DNA from 3 places in the Rhizobium sp. SYY.PMSO genome. Region 3 is predicted to be linked to each of the others. Evidence: predicted binding sites of a transcription regulator. Region 3 holds the regulator's gene; each other region holds the start of a gene.

Evidence for each region. The regulator PhoB, encoded in region 3, activates phosphate uptake and scavenging genes when phosphate is short. The targets are predictions, from matches to a motif close to TGTCATNNANCTGTCAT.
Region 1: phnF (phosphonate metabolism transcriptional regulator PhnF) is a predicted target of PhoB. The motif match lies at 2,353-2,369, and genes of this name have one in related genera.
Region 2: ACJJVH_RS21680 (inorganic diphosphatase) is a predicted target of PhoB. The motif match lies at 3,930-3,946, and genes of this name have one in related genera.

Annotation. Positions count from the first base shown of each region.
Region 1 covers NZ_CP177350.1:652,157-658,745, forward strand. Annotated here, with positions in the region: gene ACJJVH_RS21430 (carbohydrate ABC transporter permease) at 1-30, opposite strand, end outside; gene ACJJVH_RS21435 (carbohydrate ABC transporter permease) at 27-911, opposite strand; gene ACJJVH_RS21440 (extracellular solute-binding protein) at 922-2,169, opposite strand; gene phnF (phosphonate metabolism transcriptional regulator PhnF) at 2,391-3,149, shown strand; gene ACJJVH_RS21450 (acyltransferase family protein) at 3,350-4,516, shown strand; gene ACJJVH_RS21455 (FUSC family protein) at 4,523-6,559, opposite strand.
Region 2 covers NZ_CP177350.1:705,016-711,604, forward strand. Annotated here, with positions in the region: gene ACJJVH_RS21660 (beta-galactosidase) at 1-227, shown strand, start outside; cobalamin riboswitch at 362-566, shown strand; gene fdhA (formaldehyde dehydrogenase, glutathione-independent) at 791-1,981, shown strand; gene ACJJVH_RS21670 (hypothetical protein) at 2,044-2,217, opposite strand; gene ACJJVH_RS21675 (hypothetical protein) at 2,487-3,086, shown strand; gene ACJJVH_RS21680 (inorganic diphosphatase) at 3,280-3,882, opposite strand; gene ACJJVH_RS21685 (glycosyltransferase) at 4,237-5,301, shown strand; gene ACJJVH_RS21690 (glycoside hydrolase family 5 protein) at 5,427-6,589, opposite strand, start outside.
Region 3 covers NZ_CP177349.1:118,738-125,326, forward strand. Annotated here, with positions in the region: gene pstA (phosphate ABC transporter permease PstA) at 1-714, shown strand, start outside; gene pstB (phosphate ABC transporter ATP-binding protein PstB) at 729-1,544, shown strand; gene phoU (phosphate signaling complex protein PhoU) at 1,596-2,309, shown strand; gene phoB (phosphate regulon transcriptional regulator PhoB) at 2,341-3,024, shown strand; gene ACJJVH_RS00615 (GcrA family cell cycle regulator) at 3,119-3,646, opposite strand; gene ACJJVH_RS00620 (aspartate aminotransferase family protein) at 4,072-5,271, shown strand; gene argF (ornithine carbamoyltransferase) at 5,442-6,359, shown strand; gene ACJJVH_RS00630 (Hsp33 family molecular chaperone) at 6,408-6,589, shown strand, end outside.

The DNA of each region.
Region 1 (6,589 bases), on a different replicon from region 3:
CCTGTGAAGCCTATGGCCAATATCGCTCATCTGTAGTGAACCCGCTTTTCGCTGACACGGAACTGCAGCCATGTAATGGCAAGCACGAGAACGATGATGATGACGGCGACGGCGCTGGCCGGCCCGAACTGAAAGAACAGCAGGCCCTGTTGCCACAGGAAATACAGCAGGCTCGAGCTTCTGCCCGCGGGCCCGCCATGGGTGAGCACGTCGATGATGCCGACGATATCGTCCAGGATATGGAAGAAGGTCGTGACGCTGATGAAGAAGGCGGTCGGCGTCATCAACGGCAGGCTGACGTTGAAGAAATGCCGCGCCGCGCTGGCGCCGTCGAGTTGCGATGCCTCGCGCAGTTGATGCGGCAGGTTTGCCAGCGCTGCCAGCCATAGGAGCATGTTGAGGCCGAAAGTCTTCCAGAAGGTCACGAGGCTGACGCAGAGGAGCGCAAGGTTGGGGTCCGTGTGCCAGCGCGACGGCGGAAAACCGAAATGGCCGAGGATTTCGTTGAACAGACCGTTGACGGGGTTGAACAGCCACGACCAGGCAACGCCCGCGACCGAATAGGCCACGATCGTCGGCAGGAACAGGCTGCCGCGATAAAGCCCCTGTAGAGGATTTTTGCGCACCGAATGCAGCATGACGGCAAAGATCAACGGGATGACGATCTCGGCCGGGATGAGCACGGCGCAGTAAAGCAGCGTGTTCCACGCGGCCATGCGGAAATCGGGATTGTCGAAAATGGATGCGTAGTTGTCGACGCCGGCGAAGCGAATGTCTGCCGACAGCAGGTTCCAGTCGACCACCGACAGCAGCATCGATGCGATCAGCGGGCCGTAGAGGAATATCGCAACGGAAAGAACGGCCGGCCCCACGAACAGGTATGGGGCCAGTGATCTGAAACGGAATGGCATGATGCGGAGCCTATGCCTGGATCAGTCCTGCCAGTTCGTCGTGCGCGCCCTTGATGCCATCGGCAACGGTCGTTTCCTTGAGCAGCATGCGCGAAACCCACTTGCGCCATACGGTCTGGCCTTCGAGGCCACGCTTGCCCGGCCAGATCGTCTCGGCGGTCAGGCCGTCGGAAAGCTGTGCGGCGGCCGGCTTCATGAATTCGTTGATCAGCGGAATGTCGTGCACCGACGTATTGAGATAGCCGGTTTCCGACCAGAGCGCCTGGCCTTCTTTCGAGGCGCAGAATTCTAAGAAGGCAAGCGAAGCTTCCGCCTGTTCCTTGTTGCGGGTGTAGACGGCGAGGAAGTTGCCGCCGCTGTTCATCTTGCGCGCATGCCCCGGCATGCCCGGGAACTTGGTCGTGACGGCTTTGGCCGCACCGAACGGGAAGGTAACGGCGGCCGTCGAGCTGGTCGTGCAGATCGCGAGCGCGCCGGACTGGAAGGCCGCCGTCTGTTCCTTGTCGCTGACCGGCAGCCACAGGCCCTCATGCGCGGGGGCGCAATATTCGCTCATGCCGGCGATGGCTTCGGGGCTGTTGAGCGCCAGCTTGCCATCGGGATCGATGATGAAGCCGCCGGCATTCTGGATGAAGGATTGGCTCGTCCATTCGTTGTTGGAGAGCGAGATTGGCGAGCGGTAGGTTGGGTGTTTGCCCTTCAAGGCGGTATCGAGCTTGCGTGCGCTCTCATAAAGCCATTTGGTGTCCGGCGTTTCGGGCAGGTTGGGATCGAGGCCGGCCGCTTTCCAGATCTCGCTGTTGATATAGGTGATCGGCGTCGACATGGCCCAGGGAAGACCGATGACCGCGCCATCGATGGTGACCAGCGGCAATACGGACGGGCGGAAGTTGGCAAGGATTGCTTCGGCCTTTGCGGAATTGATCTCGCGCAGGTCGCGGGCGCCGAGCGTGCGCTTGGCGAAATAGCCGAACTTCCAGCCGGTGACCATCATGGCCGGCGGGCGGCCTGCGGCGATGCTGGCGACTGCCTTGGCGGTCACGGCTTCATAATCGCCGTCGAAACGGTTTGTCACCGTCACGCCGAGCTGCCTGGCGTTGAAGGCATCCACAACCTTCTGGAACGGCTTGTCGGCGCCCCAGGTGCTTGAAATCTCGATGGCCGCATCGGCGGACCGGGCCTTGCCGGCCATGGCGATCGATGTGCCGATGACTGCGGTCGTGCCCGCGATAAATTGACGACGATTAAACCCTACCATCTCATCCTCATTATCCGAATGAATAATAAAACATCCGGATATTTATCTAACGACGACAAGTGACATCCATGTGAAGAGGAAGGCGGACAAATTTCAGAACACGCGGATGAAATTGACTTTTATTGCTGTTTGTTGGATCTCGATCCTTGTTCGGAGATTGAAAAGCGATGCTGTAGCCGATATATGACATTCGAATGACATGGTGAATTCGGAAGGCAGGCATGGAGAAAAAGTCGCCGCACGGGCAATGGCAGCAGGTCGAGAGCGATATTGCCGAGGATATTCTGACCGGCCGTCTCTCGCCCAAGGCACAGCTTCCGACGGAAACCGATCTGATGGAGCGTTTCGGCGTCGGGCGCCACACCATCCGGCGTGCCATCTCCCGCCTTGAGAGCCGCGGTCTCGTGCTGGTCGAGCAGGGGCGCGGAACCTTTGTCCGGGACAGCCGTCTCGACTACCGTTTGTCTGAGCGCACGCGCTTTTCCCAGAATCTTCTCGATCAGGGCAGGGAGCCGCTCGGACAGGCCATCCATGAAGAGGTGGTTCCGGCGTCCGAGGCGATCGCGGAAGCGTTGCGGCTTCCGCATGGCGAACCCGTCTATCATATCGTCAGGCGCGGTTTCGCCGACGAGGAGCCGATCAACTATTCGCACGCCTATTATCCCGTGCGTCGTTTTCCGGGCTTCGACGAGGCGCGGCGCAGTGGGCGAAGCGTGACCGTCATTCTGGCCGAATACGGCATACCCGACTATATCCGCCTGCGCACCGACATCGTCGTCCGCCTGCCGACGAGCGAGGAAGCGAAGCAGCTTAGCCAGTCCATGTCCCAGCCGGTGGTGGCGCTGAAAAAGGTGGACGTCGATCTCAAAGGCACCCCGATCTCCTATTCCGAGTCGGTGTGGCCGGGCGAGCGCGTTCAGTTCTCGATCGACAATACCAGCCAGCTTCTGGATGTGCTTGCGCGCGGCGACGCGGGCTGACGGATTGGTCCGGTGCGTTGCGCTCCCTGCGGAGACGGAATGACGCGCCGGCATCCTGGCGAGCGTTTGGCATCGGCAAGCTTAACTCAAGACTAACTATGATTTAAAGCAGCGCGAGCGATTTATGCGCGCGGCGACGAGTTGTTATACCGTTCGATATACCAGATGGAGATCCAAGAAAAATTCTGCTGGGATTTCTGGTGCGGTTTTACAGGGACATGGTCGAGGGCCGGAATGCGGGCACGGATGCCGGCAATTCATCGCGCCTGCTCCTGAACCTTCAGGTGCTGCGCGCGCTTGCGGCATTGTCCGTCGTCGTCGCCCATGCCTTGCACGAGAACGAGGCACTGGCCAGCGTAACGGGCCGCGCGGCGGTCGATGGCTCCGCATGGAATCTCGGCTTCGGCGTCGACATATTCTTCGTTCTTTCCGGCTTCATCATGACCCATACGGCGGCGTCGGAATTCGGCAAGGGCGGCGCTCCGCTGCGCTTCTTCCTGCGGCGGTGCGCGCGTGTGATCCCGCTTTATTGGCTGCTGACGAGCGTCATGTTGCTGGGTGCGCTCGTGGCTCCGTCACTGCTTGCGGTTCCCATCGGCTCCTTTTCGCATGTTCTGGCGTCCTACTTCTTCATTCCGTCCGGGCGCGGTGTGGACGAGATCAGGCCGGTGCTGGCGCTGGGCTGGACGCTGAACTACGAAATGCTGTTCTACGTGTTCTTCGCAGCCGCGCTCCTGTTGCCGATAAGGGCGGGTATCATCTGGCTGTCGGTGCTCATGATCGGGATGGCGCTGCTCGGAAATCTCGTCGATTCCGGCCGGGTCCAGATCGCCTTCTGGACGAACCCGATCATTCTGGAGTTTCTGTTCGGCGTTCATGTCGCCTTGATCTTTCGCAGCGGCGTCAGGATGGGCGGCGCGACGGCGCTTGGGCTGACGGCTATCGGCCTGCTGGGATTCGTGCGCATTTCCACGCCGTGGAACGATGCGGCCTTGCCGCAATTCCTGCGAAGCGGCATGCCCGCGGCACTATTCGTTCTGGCAGCTGCAATCGGTCCCGTCCTGCCCCAAAAGAGGATCGTCCTTTGGGCCGTGGCCTTGGGGGACGCCTCTTATAGCCTCTATCTCTCCCATCCCTTCGTCTTGCGGCCGATGCGTGCCGTCTGGGCGAAAACGATCGGCGGCAGTCTTCCTCTTGGCATGTTCGTTGTATGCGCGACGCTTGGCGCCGCCATATTTGCCCTGGCGCTGTTCAGGGGCGTCGAAAAGCCGCTGACGAGCCGCGTCCAGAAGATCGTGCTCGGTTCTGTACGGCGCAAGCGTGTGCCAGCCGGCCCTCGTCCGGCCGTTGACACAGAGAGTGCATGATTCTCTTCAGGCGGCCCGCTTTCCCCTGAGATAACCGGCATGGTTCGCAGCGGCCGAGGCCACGGCGTCCAGCTGCGTCGCGGCGCGGATGAGGATATGGCGTGCCGGTGCGTCGGGCTCATTGATCCAATAGGCAAGATGGTTGCCGGCGTTGCGAGAAACCGTGGCCAGGCGCAGCGGATCGCTGCGGCCGAGCCGGCGCAGGACGGCATTCAACGGTTTGGAGAGGCGAGGGTGCTCGCGTGCCAGCTCGGATAATGTAATTGCCGCCTCGCCGATCGTAAGGGCGGCGAGCATTCCGCGCAGGTCCTCTTCAGCCTGCTTTTCCGAGACGCCCGCGTTCGTTGCGGCCTGGCCGCCCAGGCGATCGACCGTCCTGCTGAGCCAATGGTCTCTCGTCCAGCGCGCAGGCGTCTGGCCGATATCCGCGAGGTCATGGCGCGTAGCGCGCTGTAGGCGTTGCCTTTTTGCCGGCAGATTGGGTGGAAACAGAAGCGTGAAGACCAGGACGCCTGCGCCGACGCCAAGCAGCAGCGCCAGAGCGCCGTTGAGAAAGGATGCCGCATCGGCGCGGCTGGTATTGTCCGGGCTGACCAGATCCAGGAACAGGAAGGCAAAGCTCGTCGCCAGGGCGGCGGTGCCGGCATTGCGCATGGCAAGGCCCGTCGCAAACATGATGACGCCGATGAGAACGGCCAGTTCGGTAAAGTCCGACAGCATCGGCAGGATGGCGAAATTGCAAATCGCGGCCGCAAGCACCGCGACCATACCGCCTTTCAGGAAGCCCATCCCGCCGACCACCGGATTGGGCCGGGTTGCGAACAGGGCGCAGATGACACCCAGGATGACGATGAAGCTGGGGCCGGAAGGCCAGGCCGTCGCGATCCAGAACCACGATCCGATGACGATGGCGACGAATGTGCGAATGCCGTTGTGAAGGGCAAGGAGATGATCGACATGAAAAGAGAGCTTTAGCCTTGAGGGCGGCGCCTTCTCGTCCGAAAACAGCGTTTGGCGGATGAGCGCGCCATGCGCGGCTTCGAGCAGCCTGTCGAGATGATCGAGAATAGCCAGCCGTGGCGAAATCGCATGGCCGGTGCTGACGGGCGTTTCGGACAGCGCGGCCCGGACCTCGGATCGCAATGCGGCAACCGCGTCCGGACGGACCTCTGCGCCGGAGCCGATAGCATCCAGCAGGCTCGCCGTTTTTCCGACAAGGGGGTCGTCGAGATCCGGTCGTGCCGCGAGATGCTCGCGGAGGGACTGCGCAATGGCCATCTGCGTGAACATCGCCACTGCCGCGCCGCGCAAATGGCCGAAGCGGCTGCGCACGGAGCTGGAGCTGGCCGCCGCATATTCCGCGGCGACATCCAGTTCGAGCGCTCCCGTCAGCAGCCGCTGGAAGCCAGACGTATTGGCCTGGCCGCGCAAAGCGCGGGCGCAGAGATCGGCGACCTGACCGAGATATGTCGCCAGGCGGTTGCGGATGTCCAGCAGCGGAGTTCCGGGGGCGAAAATGGTGGTGAAGACCGCTTCCGTCATGATCCCGAGACCGATGTAGATCACGCGGGCGATCGCAATGTCGAAGACCTCCAGCGGCGAGCTGATGGAATCGAAGGCAATGATTGCTGCCGTATACCCGGCAAGCACCGCGCCGTAGGAGCGGAAGTTGCGCAAGCCCGTGGCAAGCGCCGTGCACAACCCCAGCCACAGGCCGAGCGATAGAATGAACAGTTCCGGCACCTGTGCGAATAGCGCGACCATCGTCACCGCGGCGACAGCTCCGATGACCGTGCCCAGGATTCTGTACTGGCCTTTGGAAAGGCTCATGCCGCGGCTGGATTGCGCCACGATCCAGACGGTCATCGGCGCCCATTTCGGATCGTCGAGATTGAGCAGGAAGGCGATGTAGAGCGCCACCAGCGACGCCGCCGTCGTTCGCAGCGCGAAACCGACCGCCGGCCACGTCAACCATCCCGGAAGCGCGATGCCGCGGGCCAAGGGGGTCAGGAACTTCGACGAATTGAAAAATGCCGCTGTCATGGCCGGAGCCATAACGGTGTCGGCCGGTAA
Region 2 (6,589 bases), on a different replicon from region 3:
AGCTGATGGGCGACACGTTTGCCTGGGCTGGCGTGAACGGCCTGCCTGATCTCGGCGATCTTCGCCTTGCGCGGCGCGGAAGGCTGCACTTCGCATTCAACTATGGAAGCGCGGTGGCGGCCGTACCCGCGGCGCGGGATGCCAAATTTCTCATCGGCAACCGTGAGCTTGCGCCTGTCGGCGTGGCCGTCTGGCTCGATGGGGACAAGGGCGCTACGGCCGAGTGACGCGCCTCGACGGCAGGCTCGTCCTGCCGTTCGCGGTGCGACGGTATTCTTATGGTAATATCGACAAAACGTCCGATGTCGTCCTGTAGGGCGCCGATGTCGTTTTCCTGTGCGCGCCATGGCGCCGGGCATGATCTTCTGACCGTGTTCAAGGTGCCATTGGCAAATCGTGCCGAGGGATAATTGGGAAACCGGTCGCAGGCCGGTGCTGCCCCCGCAACGGTAGCGGACCGAATGCTGTCGACCGATGCCACTGGCAAAATTGCCGGGAAGGTGGTCGGGAGCGTCCGAACGGACAGGTCCGAAGCCCGGAAACCAGCCTTGACGGCAGGCTTGATTGATCACGGCGGGTGATCGGGAGGCGAATGCGGGCATCTTGAAGCGGTCCGGTTCCAATCTCGCAGCTTTCGTAACAGTCATGCATGCGCCGGCCCGGCCGCCGCCGAAGTTGCGGGCGCGGGACTGATTTCGCTGCTGTTCAGCCCGTTGAGGAGCGGGCCGATCCGAAGATGCCCGGGATTCCGGGCGACGATGATCAAGCGTACTATCAAGGAGGAGATGGCATGACAGGGAACAGAGGCGTCGTCTATATGCGACCCGGCAAGGTCGAGGTTCGCGATATCGACGATCCGAAACTGGAGGCGCCGGATGGCCGCCGCATCGAGCATGGCGTAATCCTGAAAGTGATTTCCACGAATATCTGCGGCTCCGACCAGCATATGGTGCGCGGCCGCACGACCGCCATGCCGGGTCTCGTGCTCGGGCATGAGATAACCGGACAGGTCATCGAAAAGGGCATCGACGTCGAGATGCTCGATGTCGGCGATATCGTCTCGGTTCCGTTCAACGTCGCCTGCGGTCGCTGCCGCTGCTGCAAATCGCAGGACACGGGCGTCTGCCTTACGGTGAATCCGTCGCGGGCCGGCGGCGCCTATGGCTATGTCGACATGGGCGGATGGATCGGCGGTCAGGCGCGCTACGTCACGGTGCCCTACGCGGATTTCAACCTGCTGAAGTTTCCCGACCGCGACAAGGCCATGGCCAAGATCCGCGATCTCACCATGCTGTCGGATATTCTGCCGACCGGCTTTCACGGTGCGGTCCGCGCGGGAGTCGGCGTGGGGTCCACCGTCTATGTCGCAGGTGCCGGCCCGGTCGGCCTGGCGGCTGCCGCCTCCGCCCGCATCCTGGGCGCTGCCGTCGTCATGATCGGCGACTTCAACAAGGACCGCCTCGCGCATGCAGCCAAAGTCGGTTTCGAACCTATCGATCTTTCCAAGAGCGATCGTCTCGGCGACATGATTGCGCAGGTTGTCGGCACCAACGAGGTGGACAGCGCAATCGATGCCGTGGGTTTCGAGGCGCGCGGTCATTCCGGCGGCGAGCAGCCGGCAATCGTGCTTAATCAGATGATGGAGATCACCCGCGCAGCAGGGTCGATCGGCATACCCGGATTGTACGTGACGGAAGATCCGGGCGCAGCGGATGCCGCGGCCCAGCATGGCAGCCTGTCTCTGCGCTTCGGTCTCGGCTGGGCGAAGGCGCAATCCTTCCATACCGGGCAGACACCGGTTTTGAAGTACAACCGGCAACTGATGCAGGCTATCCTGCATGACAGGCTACCGATCGCTGACATCGTCAACGCCAGGATCATTTCACTCGAAGATGCGGCGCAAGGCTATGAAAGCTTCGATCAAGGTGCGGCAACGAAGTTCGTTCTCGACCCGCATGGCGATCTGTTGAAGGCAGCATAGGGAGAAACGAACCTCACGCGATCGCAGATCGACGTTGAGGTGAGCATAGACCGGGAGCGGAATTACATATCTTCGCTCCCGGTATCGTTTGGGCAAACAGCGATGAGTTTGCCGGACAACAAAGAGGCGGCAAATGCAGATGCCGAAGTCAGATCAGTAGCACCGATCATGCAGATTCCGGCAGTGCCGTCGCTGATCGCAAGCAGATATCCGTGGAGGCAGTTGTCCGTCGACATTCGAGATCCTGATCGGAAATAAGGTTTCTCGGTTCAGCAGACGGCGCTGCCCTTCCTCATGATTTGAACCACAAATTTACATTCCCATGGCATCCCGGAGCGGCTACGGTACGGCCGGGAAGACGAATTATTACAGATAATAACGGATGGTGTTGCCATTATACATCTATCCTTTACATTTATACGGGCATCCCTATGGAGGAGCTCCGTCATCGCTTCCTGAGCAACGGCGGCCTGGCAAGGAACGCTAACCTGAAGAGAAAAGACAAATGGCAAACTTTCTTGATAAGTGGTCTTCGAAGAAGGCCGATAAGCCGAAGGCTGGTGCACGGAATGTCGTCGATACCTTTCGTGCAAGAGTAGCCGAACAGAAAGCATATCTGGAAGAGTATGAGCGCGATGCAGCCGGCTTCAAGAAGTGGCGCTCCACCTGGTTCCAGCGCGTCCCCGGCGGCTTTGGCGTCACCGTCGGTCGTGACTCCGTCAATGCCGGTCATGGGTTGAGCTATGTCGTCGTCGAAGCTGTCAAGGATGTGGCAGAGTTTCTCGACGATCTCGCCTATCATGCTGAGAATGATGTCGGCTTTCAGCAGGCTCTCGAGCAGAACCGCCGGCGTCGTGTCGCGCTTCTGAATGCGGCGAAGACCGGAGACGATACAGTTAGCTCGAAGAGCAAGGCGAAAGCCAAGCCTGCAGCAGCGAAGCCGGCAGCAGCCAAGTCCACCGCGGCCAAGTCTGCAGGCGGCAAGGCTGCGCCGAAGGCCACCCGGGCAAAGGCTGCTCCCGCAGCAACTCCGGCGCCGGCAGCCGCAGAAGCGGCAAAGCCGAAGCGCACCCGCAAGCCGAAGGCTGCAGACGCAGCTGAGTAAATACGATGAAGCCCGCTTCGGCGGGCTTCATTTCCTCATTGCTGAATGGTTGCAAGGGTCGCTTCACCAAACCTGTTTTTGGCAGTGCCCAGGTCGCGGCGAAGCAAACCGGATACGGTGAGACGCGAATTCGGCGTCAGCTACGCTGAAGCGAACGGATCGGAGCGGCATTTGCCGCTCCTTTCGGTCGATCTCACTTTTTCTCGCTATACGCCTTGATGGCGGAGGCAACTTCGCTCCGGGCTTTTTCCGCACTCTCGAAACCGCCGACCTCGACGATCTTGCGGGCATCGGGAAGCTGCTTGTAGACGCGGAAGAACGCCTGCAGACGGTCCTGCTCGACCTTGGGAAGATCGGAGATTTCCCTGATGCTGTCGTAGGTCGGGTCGATCTTCGTCGTCGGTACTGCGACGATCTTGTCGTCGACTTCGCCGCCATCGATCATCTTCAGCACGCCGATTGCCCGCACGCGAACGATAGCGCCCGGAACGATCGGTTCGCGCGTATAGACGATGGCGTCGAGCGGATCGCCGTCACCGCCGAGCGAACTGGTGATGGAACCATAGTTCGCCGGATAGGCGACCGGCATCGACTGGAACCGGTCGACGACGATATGACCGGTCTTGGCGTCGATCTCATATTTGGTGAAGCTGCCGGCCGGGATCTCGATAGCGGTGTAGAATTCCCGGCTTTCGTCCTTCGGCTGAGGATAGTCGATATAGGATACATAGTCGGCAGCCGAGGCAACGGTGCCGGACAGGATCGTCAGTGCAACGATGGAAATAAGCTTTTTCATACACGCCCCCGCGTCAAGGTTGAACAATATCGCCCTAATCAAGGGGTGTTACGGGCTTGTGACATATATCGATGAATGCACAGGGAATGGCCGGGCTTTCCCGCAGAGGGAGATCATCATCGGGAGCGATGAAGGCCGGCATTCACATCATGGGAGCCGGTCATTCAAAAGCCATAAAACTGACGAGGCTCGGTAGGGTAAGACGGATCGGCATGATCCATGCAGCCGCTGCCCGACTATTTTCGATGCGCTATCTCGTGCGTTGCAACGCACTCCTGTCGGCAGCGAGTTCAATCACAAGGACCTGATGAGAAGGTTCGCCGCGACCAAAGCATATCTGCGAGGTTCAATGCGATGTATTCCATTCAAGACCGTATTCCGGTTTCCATCGTTATTGCAAACTACAACTACGCACACTTCCTGAAGCGCAGCATCGACAGCGCACTGGAGCAAAGCTACGGCGACGCCGAAGTCATCGTTGTCGACGATGCATCGACGGATGCAACCGCCGACGTCGTTGCCTCCTATGGGTCGCGCATAAAGACATGCCTGCGAGAGGTGAATGGCGGGCATGCCGCCGCGTTCAACACAGGCTTTGCCGCCAGTCGCGGCAAGATCGTGCTGTTTCTCGATGCGGATGATTATCTCTATCCGAATGCTGTTTCGGAGGTTGTCGACGCGTGGGAAGAGAACACGGCACAGGTTCAGTTCCGGCTGCACATCGTCGATGAAGACATGCATGTAAGGGACGTCTTTCCGCCGGAGGAATTGCCGTTCGATTCCGGCGATGTCACCCCCCAATTGCTGCGAAAGGGTCGCTACCAGACGACGGTGACGAGCGGTCTGGCGTTCAGGCGCTCGGTACTGGACAAGGTCATGCCCGTTCCCGAGCAGGAGTTTCGGCAGGGCGCCGATGGATATCTTGCCACGGTGGCGCCCCTCTATGGCGAGGTGACGTCCATCGATGATTGCCTTGGTGCCTACCGCATTCATGGCGCCAATCATTCCGTCTTCGCCAAGAAACTCGGTCAGCGCGCGCGCTGGCGCATACAGCATGATTTCCGGCGGCTGGAGGCTTTGTCGGATCAGGCAACCGAGATCGGGCTGGACGTGCCCGGCGATGCCGGTCTGCACGATCCCGTGCATTTGGAGGAGCGCCTGGCGTCGCTTTGCATCGACAGGGAACGGCATCCGGTCTCCAGCGATTCCAGGCTCTCCCTTGCCGCCGCCGGAGCGGTCGCCAGCCTGGAGATGAATGCATCCGCAAGACGTCGCGCGATGCTGGCGGCCTGGTTTCTTTCCGTCGGCGTTCTTCCTCGCCGAATGGCGAAGGCGGTCTTATCCTGGAAGCTCGTTGCCTCGTCGAGGCCCCGGCTTCTGCTGCGCCTGTCGAAAACCATCCGCCATGCGATGGGTTAGCGCGTCGCAGGGAATTTATCCAAGGATTGCCGGATCCAGGAAACATGCGCAGCGGTTTTCCGTTCGGAATTGCGCAGCAATAAAAGGATAGAGCGTTTTCGCGATTCGAAGAAAGCCGAAGCGCTCTATTCGGATGTGCCGGATTTGTGCGGCGCGCGCAGCAATGCGTCAATCACGGCTCGATGATGGATGTTCCGCGCGAAACGGCTATCGGCGGCGAATTGCATCAACCCCGCGAAGGCATCCCTGGCCGAAGGTTTCCTGCCCTCGCCGCGAAGATAGGCGGTCAGGCGCCGGTAGCGGGCATTCGCCTTGATTTCGAGCGGATTGCCGGGCCCCATCTTCTTCAATGGCCACCATGACCAGCCGATGCCGTTTCTTTCCTGCAGCGCCACAGCGCGGGCATACCAATCGTTGTTGTTCTCGCCGGATTCGCCGTTCCATAGCGGCATGTCATATTGCTCGCGCAGCTTTAGAAAGGGCTCGATCGATTCCTGTGTCGTCGGCGTCCAGTATTTGTGAAAGCTGAGCGTCGTGTTGCGGTCCTCGATCGGCAGCACGCCGGCATAATTGTTGCCCCAGCAATTGCCTTCGATAATCAGCATGTGTTTGGTGTCGATGGCGCGCACGGCGCGGATGGTGCGCTGATAGATATCGCGCAGCGGCCGGTTTCCGGTTTCACGGCATCCGCCCTTGTCCTTCTCGTCCTGAAAGCCCCAATTCGGCTCGTTGAGCAGATCATAACCGGCGATGGTGGTCTCATTCCTGTAACGACGTGCGATCTCGCTCCAGAGCGCGATCATCGTGGCCTGGTCCTTTTTGCTATCCCAGAGCGAAGGCTCGTTCGGATCGCGGTCGGAGATGGCGATATCGTGCCCCTGGCCGCCGGGCGCTGCATGCAGATCGAGGATCAGCAGCATGTGATTGGCTTTCAGCCAGCCGATCAATGCATCGATCCGCCGGAAGCCTTCCTCGTTCCAGACGATATCCCCTGAACCATTCCTGTCGCGTCTGTCCTTGATGAACAGCTTCCAGTGCATCGGCAGGCGCACGCTGTTGAAGCCCCATCCGGCCATCGCGTCGATATCGGCCTTCGTTACGGCATTGTCCCGCCAGGACCGATAGAACCGGTCGGCCCTCTTCTTGCCGACGATCTCGGAAATGCGGTGGCGAATGACGTGCTGTGCCTTCAGGTTGGAAAGGCCCATCATGTAACCTTCCTGCACCATCCAGCCTCCGAGGCCAAGGCCGCGCAGGATCAGCGGATTACCGCTGCCATCGACGATCT
Region 3 (6,589 bases):
CTCTTCCTGTCGGGCAATTCGAGCCGGCCCGAGGCCGCCGGCCTTGGCGTTGCACTGATCGGCTCGCTCTATCTGATGCTGACCGTGCTCGTGCTCGCCCTGCCGGTCGGCGTCGCCGCTTCGATCTACCTGGAGGAATTCGCGCCGAGGAACCGGCTGACGGATCTGATCGAGGTCAACATCAACAATCTCGCCGCCGTGCCGTCGATCGTCTACGGCCTGCTCGGCCTCTCGGTGTTCATCAACATGATGGGCCTGCCGCGCTCGGCATCGCTGGTCGGCGGGCTGGTGCTGAGCCTGATGACGCTGCCGATGATCATCATTGCCACGCGCTCGGCGTTGCGGGCCGTGCCGCCGTCGATCCGCAGCGCCGCGCTCGGCCTCGGTGCGTCGCGCATGCAGGTGGTGTTCCATCACGTCCTGCCGCTCGCCATGCCGGGCATCCTGACGGGCACCATCCTCGGGCTTGCCCATGCGCTCGGGGAGACGGCGCCGCTGCTTCTGATCGGCATGGTTGCCTTCGTCTCCAACTATCCGGCATCGCCCCTCGATCCTTCGACGGCGCTGCCGGTGCAGATCTACATGTGGGCGAGCGAGGCAGAGCGGGCCTTCGTCGAAAGAACCTCCGGGGCCATCATCGTCCTGCTCTTCTTCCTCGTCGCGATGAACATCGGCGCGATCCTGCTGCGCCGCCGTTTCGAACGGCGCTGGTAGGGGAGGGCCGGGAAATGAACATGATGACGGAAGCCGCGAGCGAAAGAGCATTGACCAGAAAGATGAAGACGATCCCTTACAAGATGATCGGCCAGGACGTTTCGGTCTTTTACGGCGACAAGCGCGCTCTCTTCGACGTCAATCTCAGGATCCGCGTCAATACGGTGACGGCGCTGATCGGCCCTTCCGGCTGCGGCAAGTCCACCTTCCTGCGCTGCCTCAACCGCATGAACGATACGATCGAGACCTGCCGCGTCACCGGCAGGATCACGCTCGACGATCAGGACGTCTACGACGACAGCATCGACGTGGTGGAACTGCGCGCCCGCGTCGGCATGGTCTTTCAAAAGCCCAACCCGTTTCCGAAGTCGATCTATGAGAATGTCGCCTACGGTCCGCGCATCCATGGCCTGCACGCATCCAAGGCCGATCTCGATCACATCGTCGAAACCAGCCTGCAGAAGGCGGGCCTCTGGGGCGAGGTGAAGGACAGGCTCCACGATGCCGGCACGAGCCTTTCGGGCGGCCAGCAGCAGCGCCTGTGCATCGCCCGCGCCGTTGCCGTCAGCCCGGAGGTCATCCTGATGGACGAGCCATGCTCGGCCCTCGATCCGATCGCAACCGCAAAGGTCGAAGATCTCATCCACGAGCTGCGGGAAAACTTCACGATCGTCATCGTGACGCATTCCATGCAGCAGGCAGCCCGCGTTTCGCAACGCACCGCAATGTTCCATCTCGGCCATCTGGTTGAGGAGAACGACACCGATAAAATGTTCACCAATCCCGACGATTACCGCACGCAGGATTACATCATGGGCCGTTTTGGTTGATGATGCTGCGCGCGCGGCTCCTTTCACACAGTTCACCTTGAGGATAGAAAAATGGTCTCCACCCACATTCTCTCTGCCTATGACGAAGACCTGAAGTTCCTGACGCGCCGCATTGCGGAAATGGGCGGCCTTGCCGAGCAGATGGTCAGCGACAGCGTACGCGCTTTGGTCAACAGCGACGCGGCCCTTGCCCAGAAGGTCATCTCCGACGATGTCATTCTCGACCATGCCGAACGCGAAATCGGCGATAAGGCGATCGTCACCATCGCGCGCCGTCAGCCGATGGCGGCCGACCTGCGCGAAATCATGGGCTCGATCCGCATCGCCTCCGATCTGGAGCGCGTCGGCGACCTTGGCAAGAACACGGCCAAGCGCGTCATCGCCGTGCAGGGCACCGGCGTTCCGCGCCGTCTCGCCCGCGGTATCGAGCATCTCTCCGAACTGGCACTGAGCCAGCTGAAGGAAGTTCTGGACGTCTATGCGACCCGTTCGCCGGACAAGGCCGTGTCGATCCGCGAACGCGACGAGGAAATCGACGCCATGTATACCTCGCTCTTCCGCGAGATGCTGACCTACATGATGGAAGATCCGCGCAACATCACCACCTGCACGCATCTTCTCTTCTGCGCGAAGAACATCGAGCGCATCGGCGACCATGCCACCAACATTGCCGAGACGATCTATTATATGGCGACCGGCGCCCAGCCCGAAGGCGAGCGGCCGAAGGACGACACGGCCAACACCGTCGGCGCGGTGACGGAATAATCTGGAAGCGAAGAAAGGAGACCACAGGCGCATGGTTCCGAGAGTTGCTGTTGTAGAAGACGAGGAAGCGCTCAGCGTTCTGCTGCGCTACAATCTCGAAGCCGAAGGCTTCGAGGTCGATACGATCCTCAGAGGCGATGAGGCAGAGCTGCGTCTCCAGGAGCGCATCCCCGATCTTCTGATCCTCGACTGGATGCTCCCCGGCGTGTCCGGCATCGAGCTCTGCCGCCGGCTGCGCATGCGGCCGGAGACGGAGCGGCTGCCGATCATCATGCTCACGGCCCGCGGCGAGGAGAGCGAGCGCGTGCGCGGCCTTTCCACCGGCGCGGACGATTACGTCGTCAAGCCGTTCTCGACGCCGGAGCTGATGGCCCGCGTCAAGGCGATGCTGCGGCGCGCCCGCCCGGAGGTCCTCTCCACGGTGCTGCGTTGCGGCGATATCGAGCTGGACCGCGAAACCCATCGCGTCCACCGCAAGAGCCGCGAAGTGCGGCTGGGGCCGACGGAGTTCCGCCTGCTGGAATTCCTGATGTCCTCGCCGGGCCGCGTCTTCTCGCGCTCGCAGCTGCTGGACGGCGTGTGGGGGCACGATATCTATGTCGACGAACGCACGGTCGACGTCCATGTCGGCCGCCTGCGCAAGGCGCTCAATTTTTCCAACATGCAGGATGTCATCCGCACCGTTCGCGGCGCGGGCTATTCCATGGAAGCCTGAGCGGCAAGGCTGCTCGGGCATCGACATCGACATGCGGCGGAAATAGAAAACGGGCCCCGAGGGGCCCGTTTCTCTTTGAATTTGCTTATAGCTTTCAGCCGTTGTTGCGCCGGCGATCATGCACTGGCTGGTAGGCCATGCGCTGGTGATAGGTGCAGTAAGGCGAGGAATCCGGGCTGTCGTTGCCGCAGAAGTGGAAATCGTCCTTCAGCGGATCGCCGACCGGCCACTTGCAGGTGCGCTCCGTCAGCTCCGTCAGGCCGAGGCGGCGGGAGATCGGAACGACGACGTTCGATGCCGGACGATATTGGATTTCGTTGACTGAATCGACCTCGACCTCTTCCTTCAGCATGGTTGCGCCCTGCTGGCGGGTAACCACGGTGCGGGTTGCCACGCGCGAGCCGAAGCTGGCAGGGCGCGGTGCCGTGGCGCTGCGCTTCGGGGTGCGCGCTGCAGTTGCCGTGCCACCGGCCTTTGCCCGGCCCGGGAGGTTCAGGCGATGTACCTTGCCGATGACGGCATTACGGCTCACGCCACCAAGCTGCGCCGCGATCTGGCTGGCGCTCAACCCTTCGGACCATAGCTTTTTCAGCTTCTCGACGCGTTCGTCTGTCCAATTCATGCCCTGTCTCCGCTGTCGCGTTTCCGATGGCAGAATCCCTCACCATTGCCTCGCATGGTAACAAGGCGCGAAACGCTCTAAAATTGTGGTGACTAGTTCCGCCGCATGCAGTCTAGCAATTGGTTTTTAACCTAGTGTGAGGCTGACTCCGTGACAAGAGTCGCGGGAATCTTGAGGAATCGATTTCTAGGTTTTCCCCAACTTGCTGTCCGGGCGTGGCATTTCTGCAATAGGCGCCGTCGAACCCATCTCTTTTGCCCGCAAGCGCTTTCTCGCACCTGCTAAAGCGCCAGTTTTGTTGACATCGCGGTGCAAAACATCAATAGTGCCCGAGCCGCCGCAAGGCGGCATTTTTGATTTTTTCGGACCCGTTTCATCAAACGGAAGCGATTGGTCCTTAAAGTTGTGATCGAGGAGACATGGCCATGGCCGAGACCACGCCGCTTTATGACACCTATATGCGTGCTCCGCTGCGGTTCGAGCGAGGCGAGGGCGTCTGGCTGATTACCGAAAACGGCGAGCGCTATCTCGATTTCGCAGCCGGCGTGGCGGTCAATTCGCTCGGTCATGCGCATCCTCACCTCGTCTCGGAACTGAAGGCGCAGGCCGACAAGGTCTGGCATCTCTCCAACCTCTACGAAGTGCCCGGCCAGGAGAAGCTGTCGAAGCGGCTGACGGAAGCGACCTTCGCCGACAAGGTGTTCTTCACCAACTCCGGCGCCGAGGCGCTGGAATGCGCCATCAAGACGGCGCGGCGCTATCATTTCGCCAAGGGGCATCCGGAAAAGTTCCACATCATCACCTTCGAAGGCGCCTTCCACGGCCGCACTATCGCGACCATCGCCGCCGGCGGTCAGGAAAAATACATCGAGGGCTTCGGTCCGAAGGCGCCGGGCTTCGATCAGGTGCCGTTCGGCGACCTCGATGCCGTGCGCGCAGCCATCACCGATGCGACGGCCGGAATCCTGGTCGAGCCGGTGCAGGGCGAAGGCGGCATTCGCCCGGCGACCAACGAGTTCCTGCGCGGTCTCCGCCAGATCTGCGACGAGCATGGCCTGCTTTTGATCCTCGACGAGGTGCAATGCGGCGTCGGCCGCACCGGCAAGCTCTTTGCCCATGAGTGGGCCGGCATCAAGCCTGACATCATGGCCGTCGCCAAGGGTATCGGCGGCGGTTTTCCGCTCGGCGCGTGCCTTGCGACGGCGGAAGCCGCCTCGGGCATGAAGGCCGGCACGCACGGGTCGACCTATGGCGGCAATCCGCTCGCCATGGCGGTCGGCAACGCGGTGCTCGATATCGTTCTGGCCGACGGCTTCCTGGAACATGTGCGCGATATCGCGCTGGTCTTCCGCCAGGGCCTCGCCTCGCTCAAGGATCGTTTCCCCGACATCGTCGAGGATGTTCGCGGCGAGGGCTTGATGCTCGGCGTCAAGGCGGCCATTCCGCAGGCGGAGCTGCTGCAGGCGATCCGCGCCGAGCATCTGCTTGGCGTGCCGGCCGGCGACAACGTCATCCGTCTGCTGCCGCCGCTGGTCGTCACGGCGGAGGAAGCACGCGAAGGCATTGCCCGCCTCGAGCGCGCCGCCGAGCGCGTACGCGCCGCCCGCACCAAGAAATCGGCTTAAGTTTACCGCCCGCAATTTGGGGCGGTTGCTGCGCCGCGCGCCGAGACGACGCGCAAAGGACGCAGTAACATTTAGGAATCGCATAAGCTTTCCTAAAAACGGTGCCGATTTAAGGGCTTATGCGTGCCCCATGCGGGCGTTGTTGTTTTTTCTGGAGTACAGGTAAGGACATGGCTTCTCCGAAACACTTTCTCGACCTCTCGGCCGTCGCGACCGCGGATCTGCGCAACATCATCGATGATGCGATCGTGCGAAAGAAGGCGCTGAAGGCCGGCACGGCCGACAAGCCGCTGGCCGGCAAGATGCTGGCGATGATCTTCGAGAAACCCTCCACCCGTACCCGCGTTTCCTTCGATGTCGGCATGCGCCAGCTCGGCGGCGAGACGCTGTTCCTTTCCGGAACCGAGATGCAGCTCGGCCGCGCCGAGACGATCGGCGACACGGCAAAAGTGCTGTCGCGCTATGTCGATGCGATCATGATCCGCACGACGGATCACTCCCGCCTGCTGGAACTGGCGGAGCATGCCACCGTTCCGGTCATCAATGCCCTGACCGACGACACGCATCCCTGCCAGATCATGGCCGATATCATGACCTTCGAAGAGCATCGCGGCCCGATCAAGGGCAAGACGATCGCCTGGACCGGCGACGGCAACAACGTGCTGCATTCGCTGGTGGAAGGCGCCGCCCGCTTCGGCTATCGCATGAATATGGCCGTACCCCTTGGTTCCGAGCCCAAGGATCACTATCTGAACTGGGCCCGCAACGAGGGCGCCGAAATCATGCTCACGCATGATGCAGACCGTGCGGTCGCCGGCGTCGATTGCGTGGTAACCGATACCTGGGTTTCCATGAATCAGGAGCACCGGGCACGCGGTCACAACGTCTTCCAGCCCTATCAGGTCAACAAGGCTTTGATGGCACAGGCCGGCAAAGACGCGTTGTTCATGCATTGCCTGCCCGCCCATCGCGGGGAGGAGGTGACGGACGAGGTGATCGACGGTCCGCAATCCGTTGTCTTCGATGAGGCGGAAAACCGCCTTCATGCGCAAAAGTCGATTCTTGCTTGGTGCCTGGGCGCGATCTGAGGATATGATGCCGCGTCGCAAGGGCGCGGGCGCAGTAGGAGTAAAGCAATGGCAGAAAATGCCGCCTCGCTGGGTCAGTTCGATTTTGCCGGTGACGATCACGTCGTCCCCTTCCAGGTGGAAGGTCTCGATGTGCGTGGCCGCGCCGTGCAGCTCGGTCCGCTGCTGGATGCCATTCTTGCCCGGCATGATTATCCGGCGCCGGTCGCGCGCCTTCTGGCGGAGGCGAT